Linked DNA regions of Martelella endophytica. The protein of the gene in region 2 interacts with the protein of the main gene of each other region in a pairwise test. Links are inferred from orthologs where the notes say so. Each region holds a gene or a part of one and is shown on either strand. Other genes may lie near its edges. The genes, in order: recR and recO.

Evidence for each region.
Region 1: the proteins of recO (region 2) and recR interact in binary tests that used the Escherichia coli proteins (3 or more experiments, as listed by UniProt). The link is inferred for Martelella endophytica from one-to-one orthologs.

The regions. Positions count from the first base shown.
Region 1 is NZ_CP010803.1:18,325-25,574, reverse strand. What follows is about bases 1,274-4,257. They hold recR (recombination mediator RecR), read right to left. Parts: upstream 3,077-4,257; coding sequence 2,471-3,076; downstream 1,274-2,470. Other genes in these bases: TM49_RS00100 (DNA polymerase III subunit gamma/tau), read right to left, coding at 4,110-4,257; TM49_RS00105 (YbaB/EbfC family nucleoid-associated protein), read right to left, coding at 3,763-4,086; TM49_RS00110 (LysE family translocator), read right to left, coding at 3,141-3,752; TM49_RS00120 (antibiotic biosynthesis monooxygenase family protein), read right to left, coding at 2,118-2,405; TM49_RS00125 (HAD family hydrolase), read left to right, coding at 1,522-2,133. Also shown: TM49_RS00135 (alanine/glycine:cation symporter family protein), read left to right, coding at 1-706; TM49_RS23570 (DUF5993 family protein), read left to right, coding at 784-939; more of TM49_RS00130, read left to right, coding at 948-1,273; more of TM49_RS00100, read right to left, coding at 4,258-6,053; TM49_RS00095 (YbaK/EbsC family protein), read right to left, coding at 6,203-6,673; TM49_RS00090 (HIT family protein), read left to right, coding at 6,961-7,250. UniProt on the Escherichia coli protein: May play a role in DNA repair. It seems to be involved in an RecBC-independent recombinational process of DNA repair. It may act with RecF and RecO.
Region 2 is NZ_CP010803.1:3,162,061-3,169,112, reverse strand. What follows is about bases 3,821-6,606. They hold recO (DNA repair protein RecO), read right to left. Parts: upstream 5,685-6,606; coding sequence 4,956-5,684; downstream 3,821-4,955. Other genes in these bases: era (GTPase Era), read right to left, coding at 5,691-6,606; TM49_RS14445 (MOSC domain-containing protein), read left to right, coding at 4,104-4,952; TM49_RS14450 (mechanosensitive ion channel family protein), read left to right, coding at 3,821-4,054. Also shown: TM49_RS14480 (SOS response-associated peptidase), read right to left, coding at 1-110; TM49_RS14475 (NUDIX hydrolase), read left to right, coding at 171-596; TM49_RS14470 (hypothetical protein), read left to right, coding at 749-1,006; CAF17-like 4Fe-4S cluster assembly/insertion protein YgfZ, read left to right, coding at 1,108-1,941; TM49_RS14460 (YfbR-like 5'-deoxynucleotidase), read left to right, coding at 1,944-2,564; TM49_RS14455 (tyrosine phosphatase family protein), read left to right, coding at 2,561-3,073; more of TM49_RS14450, read left to right, coding at 3,158-3,820; more of era, read right to left, coding at 6,607-6,614; rnc (ribonuclease III), read right to left, coding at 6,695-7,052. UniProt on the Escherichia coli protein: Involved in DNA repair and RecF pathway recombination.

The DNA.
Region 1 (7,250 bases), 3.1 Mb from region 2 along the record:
CTGGGATATCGTCGCCAATGCCGTCGGCATTCGCGAGGCTGTCGCCGGCGGTGTCGGTGCAGCCCTTTCGAACGGGCTGCGGCGCGGGCTCTTCTCCAACGAGGCTGGCCTCGGTTCGGCGCCGAACGTCGCGGCAACCGCCTATGTGCGCCATCCCGTCAGCCAAGGCATCACCCAGAGCTTTTCGGTGTTCATCGATACCATGGTGGTCTGCTCCTGCACCGCCTTCATCATCCTGCTCGGCGACGTCTACCAGCCCGGACAGGCCGATGTTGACGGTGTGATCCTGACCCAGCAGAGCATGGTCGATCATGTCGGCGCCTGGGCGCAGTACTATCTGACGGCGGCGATCTTCCTGTTCTCGTTCTCCTCGATCATCTACAACTACTATCTTGGCGAGAATGCGCTCTCCTTCATGACTGCCAACAAGAACGCGATCCATATCCTCAGGATCGTCATCGTCTTCATCGTGCTGCTCGGTGCCGTGGCGCCCGGGGCAACGGCGGTGTTCAACTTCTCCGATCCGATGATGGGCGTGCTGGCCGTCGTCAACCTGCTGGCGCTGATGATGCTGTTCCCGATCGCACTGCGGCTCATCAACGATTTCCGTTCCCAGCTTGCAGCAGGCAACAAGCGGCCGCTCTTCGATCCGAAGAAGTTTGCCGATCTCGATACCGATCCGACCGCGTGGCCGGACGCCAAATAAGCAAAACACCAGAAAAGACCCGACACGGCGGCCTCGCGGCTGCCGTGTCTTCACAAGGGAGGCTCAAGAACAAGACCATGATGGCACTGCCATTTCTTCTCTGCTTTGCCGGGCTCTGGCTCGCCTGGCGCGGAAACCGGATGGCGGCGATCGCCGCCACCATGCTCGCCGTCCTGCTCGTTGCCGTGCTCTACAGATTGCACGCGACCGATGCGCTGCAGATTTCGCTTTGAGGTGAGCCATGTCCGATAATCTTGCCCGCCTTCTCAATGCACTGGGGCTTCTGGCGATTTCGCTGGTGCTCGGCTATGCCTTTTATGATCAGTTCGCCAATGGCGACCTGCCGTGTCCGCTCTGCCTTCTGCAGCGCGCCGGTTTCGTCATCGTTGGCACCGGGCTCGCCCTCAACGTTCTCTGCGGCGTTGCCGTGCGTCATTACGCGCTGATGCTGCTCGGCGCCGTTGTCGGCGGCATGGCGGCGCTCAGGCAGGTGGCGCTGCATGTGGTGCCGGGCACCGGTAGCTACGGCGACCCGTTCCTTGGCCTGCATTTCTACACCTGGGCCTTCGTCGTGTTCACGCTGGTGGTGCTTGGCACCGGCCTGATGCTGCTTCTCGGCGGCGGTAGCCGCGGAGCGGAGAAGACAACCGGCATCGGCCTTGTCGCTGTGGCGCTGTTTGCCGTTATGAGCCTTGGCAATGGTGTCTCCACGCTTGCCGAATGCGGCCTCGGCCTCTGCCCGGACAATCCGACCAGCTATCAGGCGCTTGACGGCTTGCTCGGCCGATAGGACCATCGGCCGAAAGGGAAGTGCAATGAAACGTGTCCTGATGCTCGACGTCGACGGCGTGCTGGTCCACAGCCACAATGGCGGCTCGTGGGCGGCAGATATCGAGCGCGATCTCGGCATCGACCCGGATCGGCTCTCCGCCGAATTCTTCGCCACGCACTGGCCGGATGTCATCCTCGGCCGCAAGCACCTGCACGCGGCCCTGGACGATTGCCTGCCCGAACTTTCCGAAACGCTGACTGCCCAGGAATTCATCGACTACTGGTTCTCGCGCGATTCGATGATCGACGAGGCGGTGCTGGCGGATGCGCGGGCCTTGAAGGGGGAGGGGTTCGCCATCTATCTCGCCACCAACCAGGAACACCAGCGCGCCCGCTACCTGATGGAGGCGATGGGTCTGGCTGCAGATGTCGACGGCATCATCTATTCGGCGGCCATCGGCGAAAAGAAACCGCGCCCGGGTTTCTTCGCGGCGGCAGAAAGGGTCAGCGGCTTTACCGGCGAGCAATGTGTCTTCATCGACGATCAACTGGGAAACATCGAGGCGGCAAGGGCTTTCGGCTGGCATCCGTTGCACTGGACCGGCAGGCAGGACCTCATCAGCCTCGTCAATACTGCTGCTCAGCAGGGCTGGTAGTGGCGCATTTCAGCGATCATGCCGACATACGGGCGGATATGGATGAAGAATTCTCGAAACTCCGCGCTTGCCCTGAATGATTTCAGGTGGTCCTCCGCAGAGGTCCACTCGATGCGGATGATGAATTGGGTGGGCTCATCGCTGCATTGCGCAATCTCGAAGGATATCGCATAGGGTGAGTGCAACAGCGGCTCCTTGGCCGCCTGATAATCTCGGATGAATGCGGCCTGTTGATCGTCAGGCACACTGTAGCGAAGATATTCGACGATCATGGCCCGCCCGCTCGATCCAGAGATAATCCGAAGCTACAAAAACGAATCTCGTGCTGCAAGCAGAATCAAAGCGCCGTGCGCGACCTGAGGGCGGCCACCAGCGTGCCCTCGTCGAGATAGTCGAGCTCGCCGCCGACCGGCACGCCATGGGCGAGACGGGTCACCTTAATGTCGAGGCCGTCGAACTGGTCGGTGATGTAATGCGCCGTCGCCTGGCCTTCGACCGTGGCGTTGACCGCGATGATCAGTTCCTTGACCTCGCCTGCCTTCACCCGATCGACCAATGCGGCGATGGTAAGATCGTCCGGCCCGATGCCATCGAGCGGCGACAGGGTGCCGCCGAGCACGTGATAGGCGGCATTGAGTGCCGCCGCCCGCTCCAGCGCCCAGAGGTCGCCGACGTCTTCCACCACGATGACGAGGCTCTGGTCGCGCGTCGGATCGGTGCAGATCGTGCAGGGATCTGAGGTGTCGACATTGCCGCAGGTGGAGCAGATCTTCACCTTGTCATAGGCATCCTGCATCGCGCCCGAAAGCGGGCCCATCAACTGGTCGCGCTTCTTGATCAAGTGCAGCGCCGCACGCCGCGCCGAACGCGGCCCAAGCCCCGGCACCTTCGCCAGAAGCTGGATCAGTTTTTCGATTTCGGGGCCGGTTACACGTTTTGCCATAGAATTTCACTATCCCATCGGCCTCCAAAACGGAAACCGCTTTTGCAGTCCGATGGAAGGATTGTCAGCGGGTTGCGATCGCGACCGCAGCGCCGCCGATCATGCCCGCGCTGAGGCGGTTGGCGATCTTCATCGCGCGCGGGCTCTTCAACAGTCTGCGGGCCTTCGATGCGAGAAACACCCAGGAGAGGTCGACGACGGCGAGCACCAGCAGGAGCGTGACGGTCAGTTCCGCCCAGCCGACGACGGTGATGCTGCCGAGGTCGAGGATCGTCGGCAGCAGCGCGACGTAGAACATCATGATCTTGGGGTTGCCGATGGTGATGCTCATGCCGGTGAGAAACATCTTCCAGCCGGAGGTTGTCTGCGGCAGTTCCTCGCCCGTCGTTTCGGTTTCCGCGAACCACATCTTCCAGGCGAGATAGCCGAGATAAGCAATGCCCGCCCATTTGATGACGATGAACACCGCGTGGAAGGTGGTGGCGACGGCGACCAGGCCGAAGACCGCAAGCGTCAGCCACAGCGCCTCGCCAAGCCACATTGCCGCCAGAAACGGCAGCACGTCGCGGTGGCCGCGCGAAAGCACGCGGGCGACGAGTGCCGCAACGCTCGGTCCCGGAGAACCTGCGGCGACGAACAGCGTGATGGCAAACAAAGCGAGGGCGCCGAGGGTCATGGTGTCGTCCTCAGAAAGGCAGCTTCATGCCGGGCGGGATCGGCAGGCCGGCAGTCAGTTCCTTGGTCATTTCCTGTGCCTTCTCCTCGGCGCGGTCCTTCGCGTCGCGGTGAGCGGCAACGATCAGGTCCTCGAGCATTTCGGCCTCGTCGGCGGAAAGCAGGCTGGGGTCGACCTTGATGCCGAGCATCTCGCCCTTGCCGGTCATGCGCACGGTGACCATGCCGCCGCCGGAAACGCCTTCGACCTCGACAGCTGCAATCTCTTCCTGCAGCTTTTCCATCTTGGCCTGCATTTCCTTCATCTTGCCCATCATGCCCATCAGATCGCGCATGTCGTCTCCTTTATCGGTTGAATTCAGTCGTCGAGGTCGTCTTCCGGCAGGACGTCACCATCATCGTTGACGGCGGCATCCGGGGCTCCGGCCTCGGTTGTCTCGGTGTTCTGTTCATCGGCGCGCACCTTGACATCGGTGATCTTGGCGCCGGGGAAGAATTTTAGGATCGCCGAAATCGAGGGGTCGTCGCGCGCGTCCTGGAACAGGCGCTCGCGTTCCGCCCTCTCGGCCTCCACCAGCGTTGGCTGGCCGGGCTCGCGGCTGAGGCTGACAAACCATTTTTCGCCGGTCCATTCCTTCAGTTTCGTGCCGAGTTCGTTGAGGAAGGTCTGCGACGTGCCGCTTTCGAGATTGACTTCAAGCTGGCCCGGTTCGAGCCGTACCAGATGGACAAAATTGCGGATTTCGGCGCGCAGCTTGATTGCCCGGTTCTGCGAGCAGAGATCGGTGATGTCCCGCAGCGACTTGATTTTCGACGTCGGCCCTGTGATTTCGGCGGGTGCCGGCTCCGGGGCGACAACCGGCTCCGGAACGATGTCCGGTTCCGGCGCGGCCTCGACGGCCTGTGTCTCCAGAACCTCAGGTTCGGGGGCAACCTCGGGCTCCGGAGAGACCTCCGGTGCGGTCGCTTCACGCGGTCTCAGCATCGTCACGGTCGCAGGCGGCCGGGGTGTCTCTGCGCGCGGCTCGGCGACCGGTCTGGAAACGGCATGCGTCGATGCCTGTGCGCCGCCACCCGAGGGACCACGCGGGGCGGCCGGTGCGGGATGAACGTCGCCGTTCTCGATCGCCAGAAGCCGTCGTGCTGCGTCCTCGGGGGAGGGTAGGCTTGCGGCATGGGCAAGGCGGATCAGCACCATCTCGGCAGCGCCGAAGGGGCGGGCGGCGTTTTCCGTCTCCGGAATGCCCTTCAGCAGCATCTGCCAGATGCGCGAGAGCGCGGAAACGGGAATGGCGGCGGCAAATTCGGCGCCGCGGGTGCGCTCAAGCTCGCTCAGCGACACATCCTCCGCACCTTCCGGAACATATTTCAGCCGGGTGACCAGATGGGTGAAATCGGCAAGGTCGTTCAGCACGACGACGGGATTGGCGCCGGCCTCGTACTGAGAAAGGAACTCGGCAAGGGCCGCCTTCACGTCGCCGGCGACGACATGGCCGAACAGGTCGACGATACGGGCGCGGTCGGCAAGGCCGAGCATGCCGCGCACCGCCGCCGCCTCCACCTTGCCATTGCCATGCGAAATCGCCTGATCGAGCAGCGACAGGCCGTCGCGCGCCGAGCCTTCGGCCGCACGCGCGATCATCGACAGCGCCTCATCCTCGATCTCGACGCCTTCCTTGGCGGAGATCGTCGAGAACAGCCGCACCAGGTCGGCGGCCGGAATGCGGCGCAGGTCGAAGCGCTGGCAGCGCGACAACACCGTGATCGGCACCTTGCGGATTTCGGTGGTGGCGAAGATGAACTTCACATGCTCCGGCGGTTCCTCAAGCGTCTTTAGCAGGCCGTTGAAGGCCTGGGTGGAGAGCATGTGGACTTCGTCGATGATGTAGACCTTGTAGCGCGCTGTCGAGGGCCGGTAACGCACCTGGTCGATGATCTCGCGGATATCGTCGATACCGGTGTGGGAGGCGGCATCCATCTCGATGACGTCGACATGCCGGCCTTCCATGATCGCCTGGCAATGCTCGCCGATCTCCTTCAGGTCGATGGTCGGCTTGTCGATGGTGGCGGTCTTGTAGTTGAGGCCGCGTGCCAGAATGCGGGCGGTCGTGGTCTTGCCGACACCGCGCACGCCGGTCAGCATATAGGCTTGGGCGATGCGGCCGGTCTCGAAGGCATTGGTCAGCGTGCGCACCATCGGCTCCTGGCCGACCATCAGGTCGGAGAAGTCCTTCGGGCGGTATTTGCGCGCCAGAACCCGGTAGCCGGTGTTAGCCTCGATCGTTGTCTTGTCCATCGCCATTCATGTGGTTTTCTGCTTGGCCCGCGACCCGAGGTCGCTTTCGGGCAGGCAGCGAGGATAGTCCAGGCCGCAGGCCGGAGTCACATCAAGGCCGGCAGTCTGGCAGAAGTTCTGCGGAAATGCACAGGATTTTTGATTTCGCCACGCGCTCAATCTTCCGGCGCCTGGCAGACATCGACCCAGCCCGCATTGGTGATTTCGGCCATGCGCTGCGGCGCGATCCGGACCGCGGCATTGCGCGAACCGGCGGCCGGAACGACCTCGTCAAAGGCCTTCAGGCTCTCGTCGCAGTAGACCGGAATTGCCTTTGCCAGCCCGAACGGGCAAACGCCGCCGACGGGGTGGCCGGTGATCGTCTCGACCTCATCGAGCGGCAGCATCTTCACCTTGCCGCCAAAGGCTACCTTGGCCTTCTTGTTGTCGATGCGGGCATCACCGCGGGCGACCAGAAGAAACACCCGGTCCTTGACCGAGAAGGATAGAGTCTTGGCAATCTGCGCGGTTGCCACGTCATGCGCGGCGGCAGCCTCGGCAACCGTGGCGCTGCTGTCTTCGGTTTCGATGATATCGAGATCGGGGGCTGCCTGGCTCAAGTGTTCTCGCACACTTTCGATGCTCATCAACGTCTCCGCGGCAGTCCGGACATAAGGTGGGAGGCTGGCAAGACGACCCATGCCGGGCTCGTTGGGGCTGCTTCCTTCCGGACCTGACCCGGTTGGCGAGTGGCACGTCCGCCACCAGCCTCCCGAGGGCACATATCGTCAATTTGCAGTGTGAATGCAAGCACGCAGCTTCAAAAAAACTCGGATGCTTTTCCCGCGCGTTGGATGTTTGCTGTTGTTGAAGCCGCCCTATTTGTTAAACATGTCAAAGGCAAGAGAACAGGCGGGAACAACAAAGGGGCGTCATGCAGGATTTCGAGCTCGATGAACGGCTGAAGAGGGATAGTGTTGCCGTGGCGACGCTGGGGCTCTGCCAGATCCGGCTGATGCGCGATGGCCGCTGGCCCTGGCTGCTGGCCGTGCCGCAGCGAGCCGGGGTAACCGAGATGTTCGAACTCGCGCCCCTCGACCAGACGATGCTGACCTTCGAGATCAACGAGGTGGCGCGCGCGCTCTCGATTGCCACCGGCGCCGAGAAGATCAATGTTGCCGCCATCGGCAATATCGTGCGCCAGCTTCACGTTCACATCATCGC
Region 2 (7,052 bases):
GGCTGCGACGGCGCGATGTTGTAGCGCGGCGGAAACGGGTCCACGCCGGTGAGGTCGAAGGCCTCCCCCACGGCTTCAGGGGTTGTTATCAGTCCGAAACGTCCACACATTGGGTATCCATTCCATGATGGCCGGCCGGAAACAAGCCCGGCTGGAGAAAGCGAGACGCGATGAACCCGAAGCCTGCCTCCTCCGTCATCATCAGGCGCGGTGAGGCCTTTCTTCTGGTGCGGCGGGCCAACCCGCCGGCGCAGGCGATGTATGCCTTTCCCGGTGGCCGAGCCGAAGCTGGCGAGACCCCGGAACAGGCTGCGCTGCGCGAACTCGTGGAAGAAACCGGTCTTGTGGCCGAGCGGGCGGAGTTCTTCGCGGTCTATGATCTCATCGACCGCGATTCGACCGGAACGATCACCAGTTTCTATCGGCTCAGCGTCTTTCTGGCGGAAGCCGATCCGGCAGCAATCGCCACCGCAGCCGATGACGCCGACGAACTGGGCTGGTATACGCTCGCCGAAATCCGCGGGCTGCCCGTGCCGACAAGCGTGCTGGAATGCGCCGAGAAACTCGCGGCGACGACCGCCCCGAACCTGGTGTGACCAAACCATCACATGGTTCTGCCGAAACCCCGGGGCGCCGAGTGCGATTAACCTGATATTTACTTTTTCCGCTGGCGGCGCTGCCGCTTCCGTGAAAAACTTGCTATGTTTCGACAGACGCCGAAAGAGCAAGAAGCCGACAAGGAACAGAAATGAAGCCGAATGCCAATGACATCGACGATATGATCGTGCATGAGAAGATGCAGGCGGCTCTCGAATATCAGAATGAAGCCTGGGCCGATGGTGTCGCCGACGGCATCGAACCCGAAATCATTGCCGATGCCGCCCTCTCGCTTGCCATGCGTGAAACCGTGCGGATGATCGGTGAGGAAGGCGCCGAGGCGATGCTCGAATCGCTGCGGGAGCGCATGCTGGCCGGTGAATTCTCCCCAGACCGCACGGTCCAGTAAGGCTTTATTTGCGGCCGAGGAGCATTGACCTCGAAGCACTTCCACGTGAAAAAGCCCCATCCGATTCCGGTCTTGCCGGCGCGCGAAGCAGAGGATGGATGATGGCAAATATTTATCTCCCGGACAGGAAATTCATCACGCTCTCCGGCGCGGAAGCGGAGCATTTCCTGCAGAACCTCGTCACCACCGATATCGCCAAGATCGCTGCCGGCGAATCCTGGCCGGGTGCGCTGCTGACGCCGCAGGGCAAGATCCAGTTCGACTTCCTCATCGCGCGCGACGGCGATGGCTTCCTGATCGAGACCCACGCCGAAGACGCGGCAGGCCTCGTCCAGCGTCTGACCCTCTACAAGCTGCGTGCCAAGGTGCAGATCGCCCTGGCAGAGACGGAAGGCGTCACCCTTTTCGAGGATGCGGCAACGGCAGAGGGCGTCTTCGCCGACCAGCGTTTCGCCCGCGCCGGCATGACGATCTTCCGCCGCCCCGGCAAACACGGCGACGAGGGCTCCGACGACGCGCTGCGCATTGCCGCCGGCGTCGCCGAAATGCACCGGGACTTCGCGCCGCAGGACGTCTTTCCCCATGACGTGCTGTTCGACACCAATGGCGCCCTCTCCTTCCGCAAGGGCTGTTATGTCGGCCAGGAAGTCGTCTCGCGCATGCAGCATCGCGGCACGGCACGGCGGCGGCTGGTGCGGATCGATGCCACGGCGGCGCTTCCGACGCCCGGCACGACGCTGACGGCGGCCGGCAAGCCGGTCGGCGAACTCGGCACGACCTTCAAAGGTGTCGGCATGGCGATCGTGCGCATAGATCGTGTGGCATCCGCACTCACCACTGGTGAAGCCATCGTCGCCGGCGGGACGCCTGTCACCGTCACGCCCTATGCCTGGAGCGGCGTCTCGCTCGACAAAACGACGGGCGAGGACGCGTAAACATGGCGACCCGCAATGACGCCCGCGCCTGGCAGCGCATGCTTTCCGGCCGCCGGCTCGACCTGCTCGATCCCTCGCCCATGGATGTCGAAATCTCCGACATTGCCCACGGCCTCGCCCGTGTCGCCCGCTGGAACGGCCAGACGCTCGGCGCGCACGCCTATTCGGTGGCCCAGCATTCGCTGGTGGTCGAAACGATCTTCACCCATCTCAACCGGCCGAGCGCCGAGGATTGCCAGATGGCCTTGCTGCACGACGCGCCGGAATATGTGATCGGCGACATGATCTCACCGTTCAAGGCTGTGGTCGGTGGCGGCTACAAGACCGTGGAGAAGCGGCTGGAAGCGGCGATCCACCTGCGCTATTCGCTGCCGCCGCACCCGGCGCGAACGCTGAAGGCGAAGATCAAGGCCGCCGATCGCATCGCCGCCTATTTCGAGGCCGTGACCCTTGCAGGCTTCACCATTGCGGAGGCCACGCGGTTCTTCGGCCAGCCAAACCGGATCTCGGCCGACATGCTGCCGATCGAACCGATGCCGACCGCCGACGCCCAGGCCCTGTTCCTCGCCCGTTTCGAGGCGATCGAAGAGAAGCGCCTTGCCCGGGAACGGACAGCCTCATGAGCCGCACCATCATTGTTGCACCGCTCGCGCGCGCCGGCGAGATGGCGGCACGCTACCACTGCCGCCATATGCTTTCGCTGATGGCAAATGGGCATGATTTCGCCAAACCGGGCATCGTCGAGAGCCACCACACGCTGCGCATGAACGACATCGCCTTTGCGGGCACCGGCAAGCTTGTCGGCCCCGGCGCGCAGCATGTCAGCGAGTTGATGGAGTTCGCCCGGCGCTGGGCATTCGATGGCCCGTTGCTCGTCCATTGCTGGCTCGGCGTCTCGCGCTCCCCAGCAGCCGCGCTGCTCGTGGCGCTGGCATTGCTGCCTGGCCTGAGCGACGCTGCCCTTGCCGGCAGGCTCCGCAGCGCCGCCCCCTTCGCAACGCCGAACCGACGGCTCATCGCCCTTGGCGACGAGGCGCTTGGACGCGAGGGAAGACTGATCGAGGCGGTCGCGGAGATCGGCCGTGGCGCAGAATGCGCGACCGGCCTGCCATTTGTTCTGGACCTCTCCTGAGGCTCGCACGTTGCAGTGATGGTCAGGATTTCCTAGCATCCAGACGATTCCCAAGCTCAACACCAAAACCAGGGACAAGTTTTGATGGAAGAACAAGCCACTGAGTTGATCAAGGCGACCGGCGACTTTGCCGATGCCATTATCGCGCTCGTCGTCACCTATGCCTTCTCCGTGCTCGGCGCGATCATACTGCTGATTGTCGGCTGGATTATCGCAGCGCTTGTCCAGCGATCGATCAAGAACACCTTCTCCCGCTTCGAGAACGTCGACAAGACACTCGCCGGCTTCTTCGGCAACATTGCCCGCTATGGCATCCTGACCATCGTCATCATCATGGTGCTCGGTCAGTTCGGGGTGCAGACCGCCTCCATCCTCGCCGCTCTTGGTGCAGCCGGCCTAGCCATTGGTCTCGCCCTGCAGGGCACGCTGCAGAATATCGCCGCCGGGATCATGCTGCTGGTGCTGCGCCCGTTCCGGGTCGGGGAATACATCTCCACCGGCTCAATCGACGGCACGGTGCTCGAGGTCGGCCTGTTCGCAACCGAACTCAAGACCTTCGACGGCCTCTATCGTCTGGCGCCGAATTCGACCCTGTGGAATGTCGCGATCACCAACTATTCCCGCGTCTCGCAGCGCATGCATGAGCTTGCCATCGGCATCGGTTATGACGACGACCTGAAGCAGGCGATCAATATCCTGCTCGACCTCGCCAAGAATAACGAGAACGTTCTCACCGATCCCGAGCCCTACGCCTTCGTCAAGGAGCTGGGCGACAGCGCGGTGGTCGTTGCTATGCGCTACTGGGTGCCGGGGCCGCTGTGGTGGAAGACCACGCATGTCATGACCCGCGACGCCAAGCTCGCCTTCGACGAAGCCGGCATCTCCATCCCGTTCCCGCAGATGACGCTGTCGACCCTCAACGAAGACGAAAATCTGCTGATCGAGGAAAAACCGGCGGAAAACGCCGACAAGAACAGCTAAGCTTTAAGCCGGCGCATCCGCGCCGGTTTTTGATTCCGGGAATATCTCCATGAAGATCAGTGCCCTCAATGTCTTTCCGCTCAAGAGCGCCCGCGGCTTGGCCCTCGCCGAGGCCTATTGCGGCCCGATGGGGCTTTCGGGAGATCGCATCGCCGTGATCGCGGATCGCGCCGGCAACGCCATTACCCAGCGCGACATGCCGCCGCTCGCCCGCCTCAGCGTGACGCCGTCGGCAGACGGATTGCGGCTTTCGATGGAGGGCAAGGGTGAAATCGAGGCAGTGCCCGCGGAAAGCCGCAGCGATATCCGGGTCTGGAGCGACACCGTAAATGCGGCGGACGCTGCAGATGCCGTCAATGCGATGCTTTCCAACTGGTTCGACCGTGATGTCGCGCTGCACTTCTTCGATGGCCAGTCGAACCGCACCGCCAGCCGTGACTTCGTGCCGCGCGACACGCCGGTCTCGTTTGCCGACGGCTTCCAGATCCTGGTGACAACCACCGGCTCGCTGGCAGCGCTGAACGACGACCTCGAAAGCCATGGGGCGGCAACCGTCGGCATGGAGCGGTTCCGGCCCAATATCGTGATCGATTGCGACGAGGCCTGGGCCGAGGACGGTTGGGAGAGCATCGCCATCGGCGACATCGTGCTCGACCTCGTCAAGCCCTGCGCCCGCTGCATCATGACGACCCAGGACCAGACGACCGGTTCGCGCGAGATCGCCAATCCGCTGCCGGCGCTCGGCCGCCTGCGCATGTCCGCCGACCGCCGCGCACCGGGACCACTTTTCGGCTGGAATGCCGTTCCCCGCGGCGAAGGCCTGCTGAAGGTCGGCGACACCGTCACGATAACCGCAAGCCGCAGCGAGCGCTGGCCGTTGAAGCAGAGGCGGGCCTGATCCTCAGGCCAGCGCCTTCAGCGTCGCGGTGACAAAACTGTCGCGGGCCGTGTCCGGTTTCAGGCCGCGCGGTTCGAAGACGTGGCGATCGAGGAAGAAGGCGGTGAGGCGGAAGGCGGCACTCAGCCCCTCGGCGTCGGCAGCCTCGTTGAGGTCCGGCCGCAGAAATGGCGGCAGCGACAGCATCCGGTCCGCATAGGGCGCACCGGCGTCGCGCGAGACCGCCCTGCCCGTTTTCGGCGAGACATAGGCGAGGTTGAGCCGCGAGCCGCTCGCAGCGCATTTTTCAAGGTCGAGGCCGAAGCCCAGCTCGTTCAGCAGCGCAAGCTCGAAGCGGACATAGAGCTCACCCGCCGACTCCGGCTCGTCGAGATGGGTGATGATCACCTCCATTGCCTCGAGCAGATGCCCATGCGGGTCGCGTTCCGGCAGCAGTCGCAGCAGCGCTGCCATCGCCTGCACGCCGTAAAGCGCGGTTGCAGACTGCATCAGCAGTGCCGCGCGTTGCGACAGAGGCTCGACACGATATTCGCCGAGATGCTCGGAGAGCCGGGCTCGCCAGGTGAGCGCCACGCGGTTGCCGGGCTGCAGCACCGGCCGCAGCGTCCGCGAACGGCCTCCGCGCACAAGACCGAGATGGCGCCCATGGACGGCGGTCATGACTTCGGCAATAACGCTGGTCTCGCCATGGCGGCGCACACCAAGAACAATGCCTTCGTCCTGCCACTCCATGACCGTTTATTCCGAGAAATCGAGCCCCATTTCGCGATAGCGCGCCGGGTCGTCGCCCCAGTTCTCGCGCACCTTCACGAACAGGAAAAGGTGGACGGGTTGCTCGAGGATTTCGGACAGCTCCTTGCGGGCCGCCATCGAAATCGACTTGATCGCCTCGCCACCCTTGCCGAGGGCGATCTTCTTCTGGCTATCGCGCTCCAGATAGATCACCTGTTCGATGCGCACCGAGCCATCCTTGCGCTCTTCCCACTTTTCGGTCTCGACGTGGGAGGAGTAAGGAAGCTCCTGGTGCAGGCGCAGGAACAGCTTTTCGCGGGTGATCTCGGCGGCGAGCTGGCGCATCGGCAGGTCGGAAATCTGGTCCTCGGGATAATACCAAGGGCCTTCCGGAAGCGTCGTCGCCAGCCAGTCCATCAGATCATCGCAGCCCGAGCCGTTGGTCGCCGAAATCATGAAGGTGCGGTCGAATTCGACGGTTTCATTGGCCTTGGCGGCAAGCGCCAGCAGGTCCTCGTGGCGCACGCGGTCGATCTTGTTCAGCACCAGGATCTTCGGCTGGCGGACCTCCTTCAGCCCTTCCAGAATCGCCTCGGCATCGCCCTTCAGGCCGCGCTCGCTATCGACGAGCAGCATGATGAGGTCGGCATCGCGCGCGCCGGTCCAGGCGGCCATCACCATGGCACGATCGAGCCGGCGGCGCGGCTTGAAGATACCGGGCGTATCCATGAACACGATCTGCGTCCGGTCGTGAATGGCGATGCCGCGCAGCATCGCCCGCGTCGTCTGAACCTTGTGGCTGACGATCGATACCTTGGCGCCGACAAGCCGGTTGACCAGCGTCGACTTGCCGGCATTGGTCGGCCCGATCAGCGCCACGAAACCCGAGTGCGTTGCGCCGTTTTCCTCAGTGGTTTCAGCTTCGCTCATAAATCACTCCTGCAGCGCCATGCTGCGCCCATTCCGGATGAAAATCAAAAAAATCGTTGCAAAGGCCCAGACCGGGCGCCTCAACTTTCCGAGGATGCCGCCCACACGCCTTCGCGCTCGAGAAGCCGGGTCGCGGCCACCTGCTCTGCCGCCCGCTTGGAACGCTCGACGCCGGTCTCCGGCGCAACGCCCTTTACAGTCACCTTCACGGTGAAACGCGGCTCGTGGTCGGGGCCGCTGCGATCTTCGACGTGATAGACCGGTGTTTCGCCGAAATGCGCATGCGCCCATTCCTGCAACTCGGTCTTGGCATCGCGCTTCAGCGTCACGCCATCGGCAAAGAGCGGCGCCCAGTTGGTCTCGATGAAATGCCGTGCAGGCTCCAGCCCGCCTTCCAGGTAGATCGCGGCGATCACGCTTTCCACGACATCGGCGCGG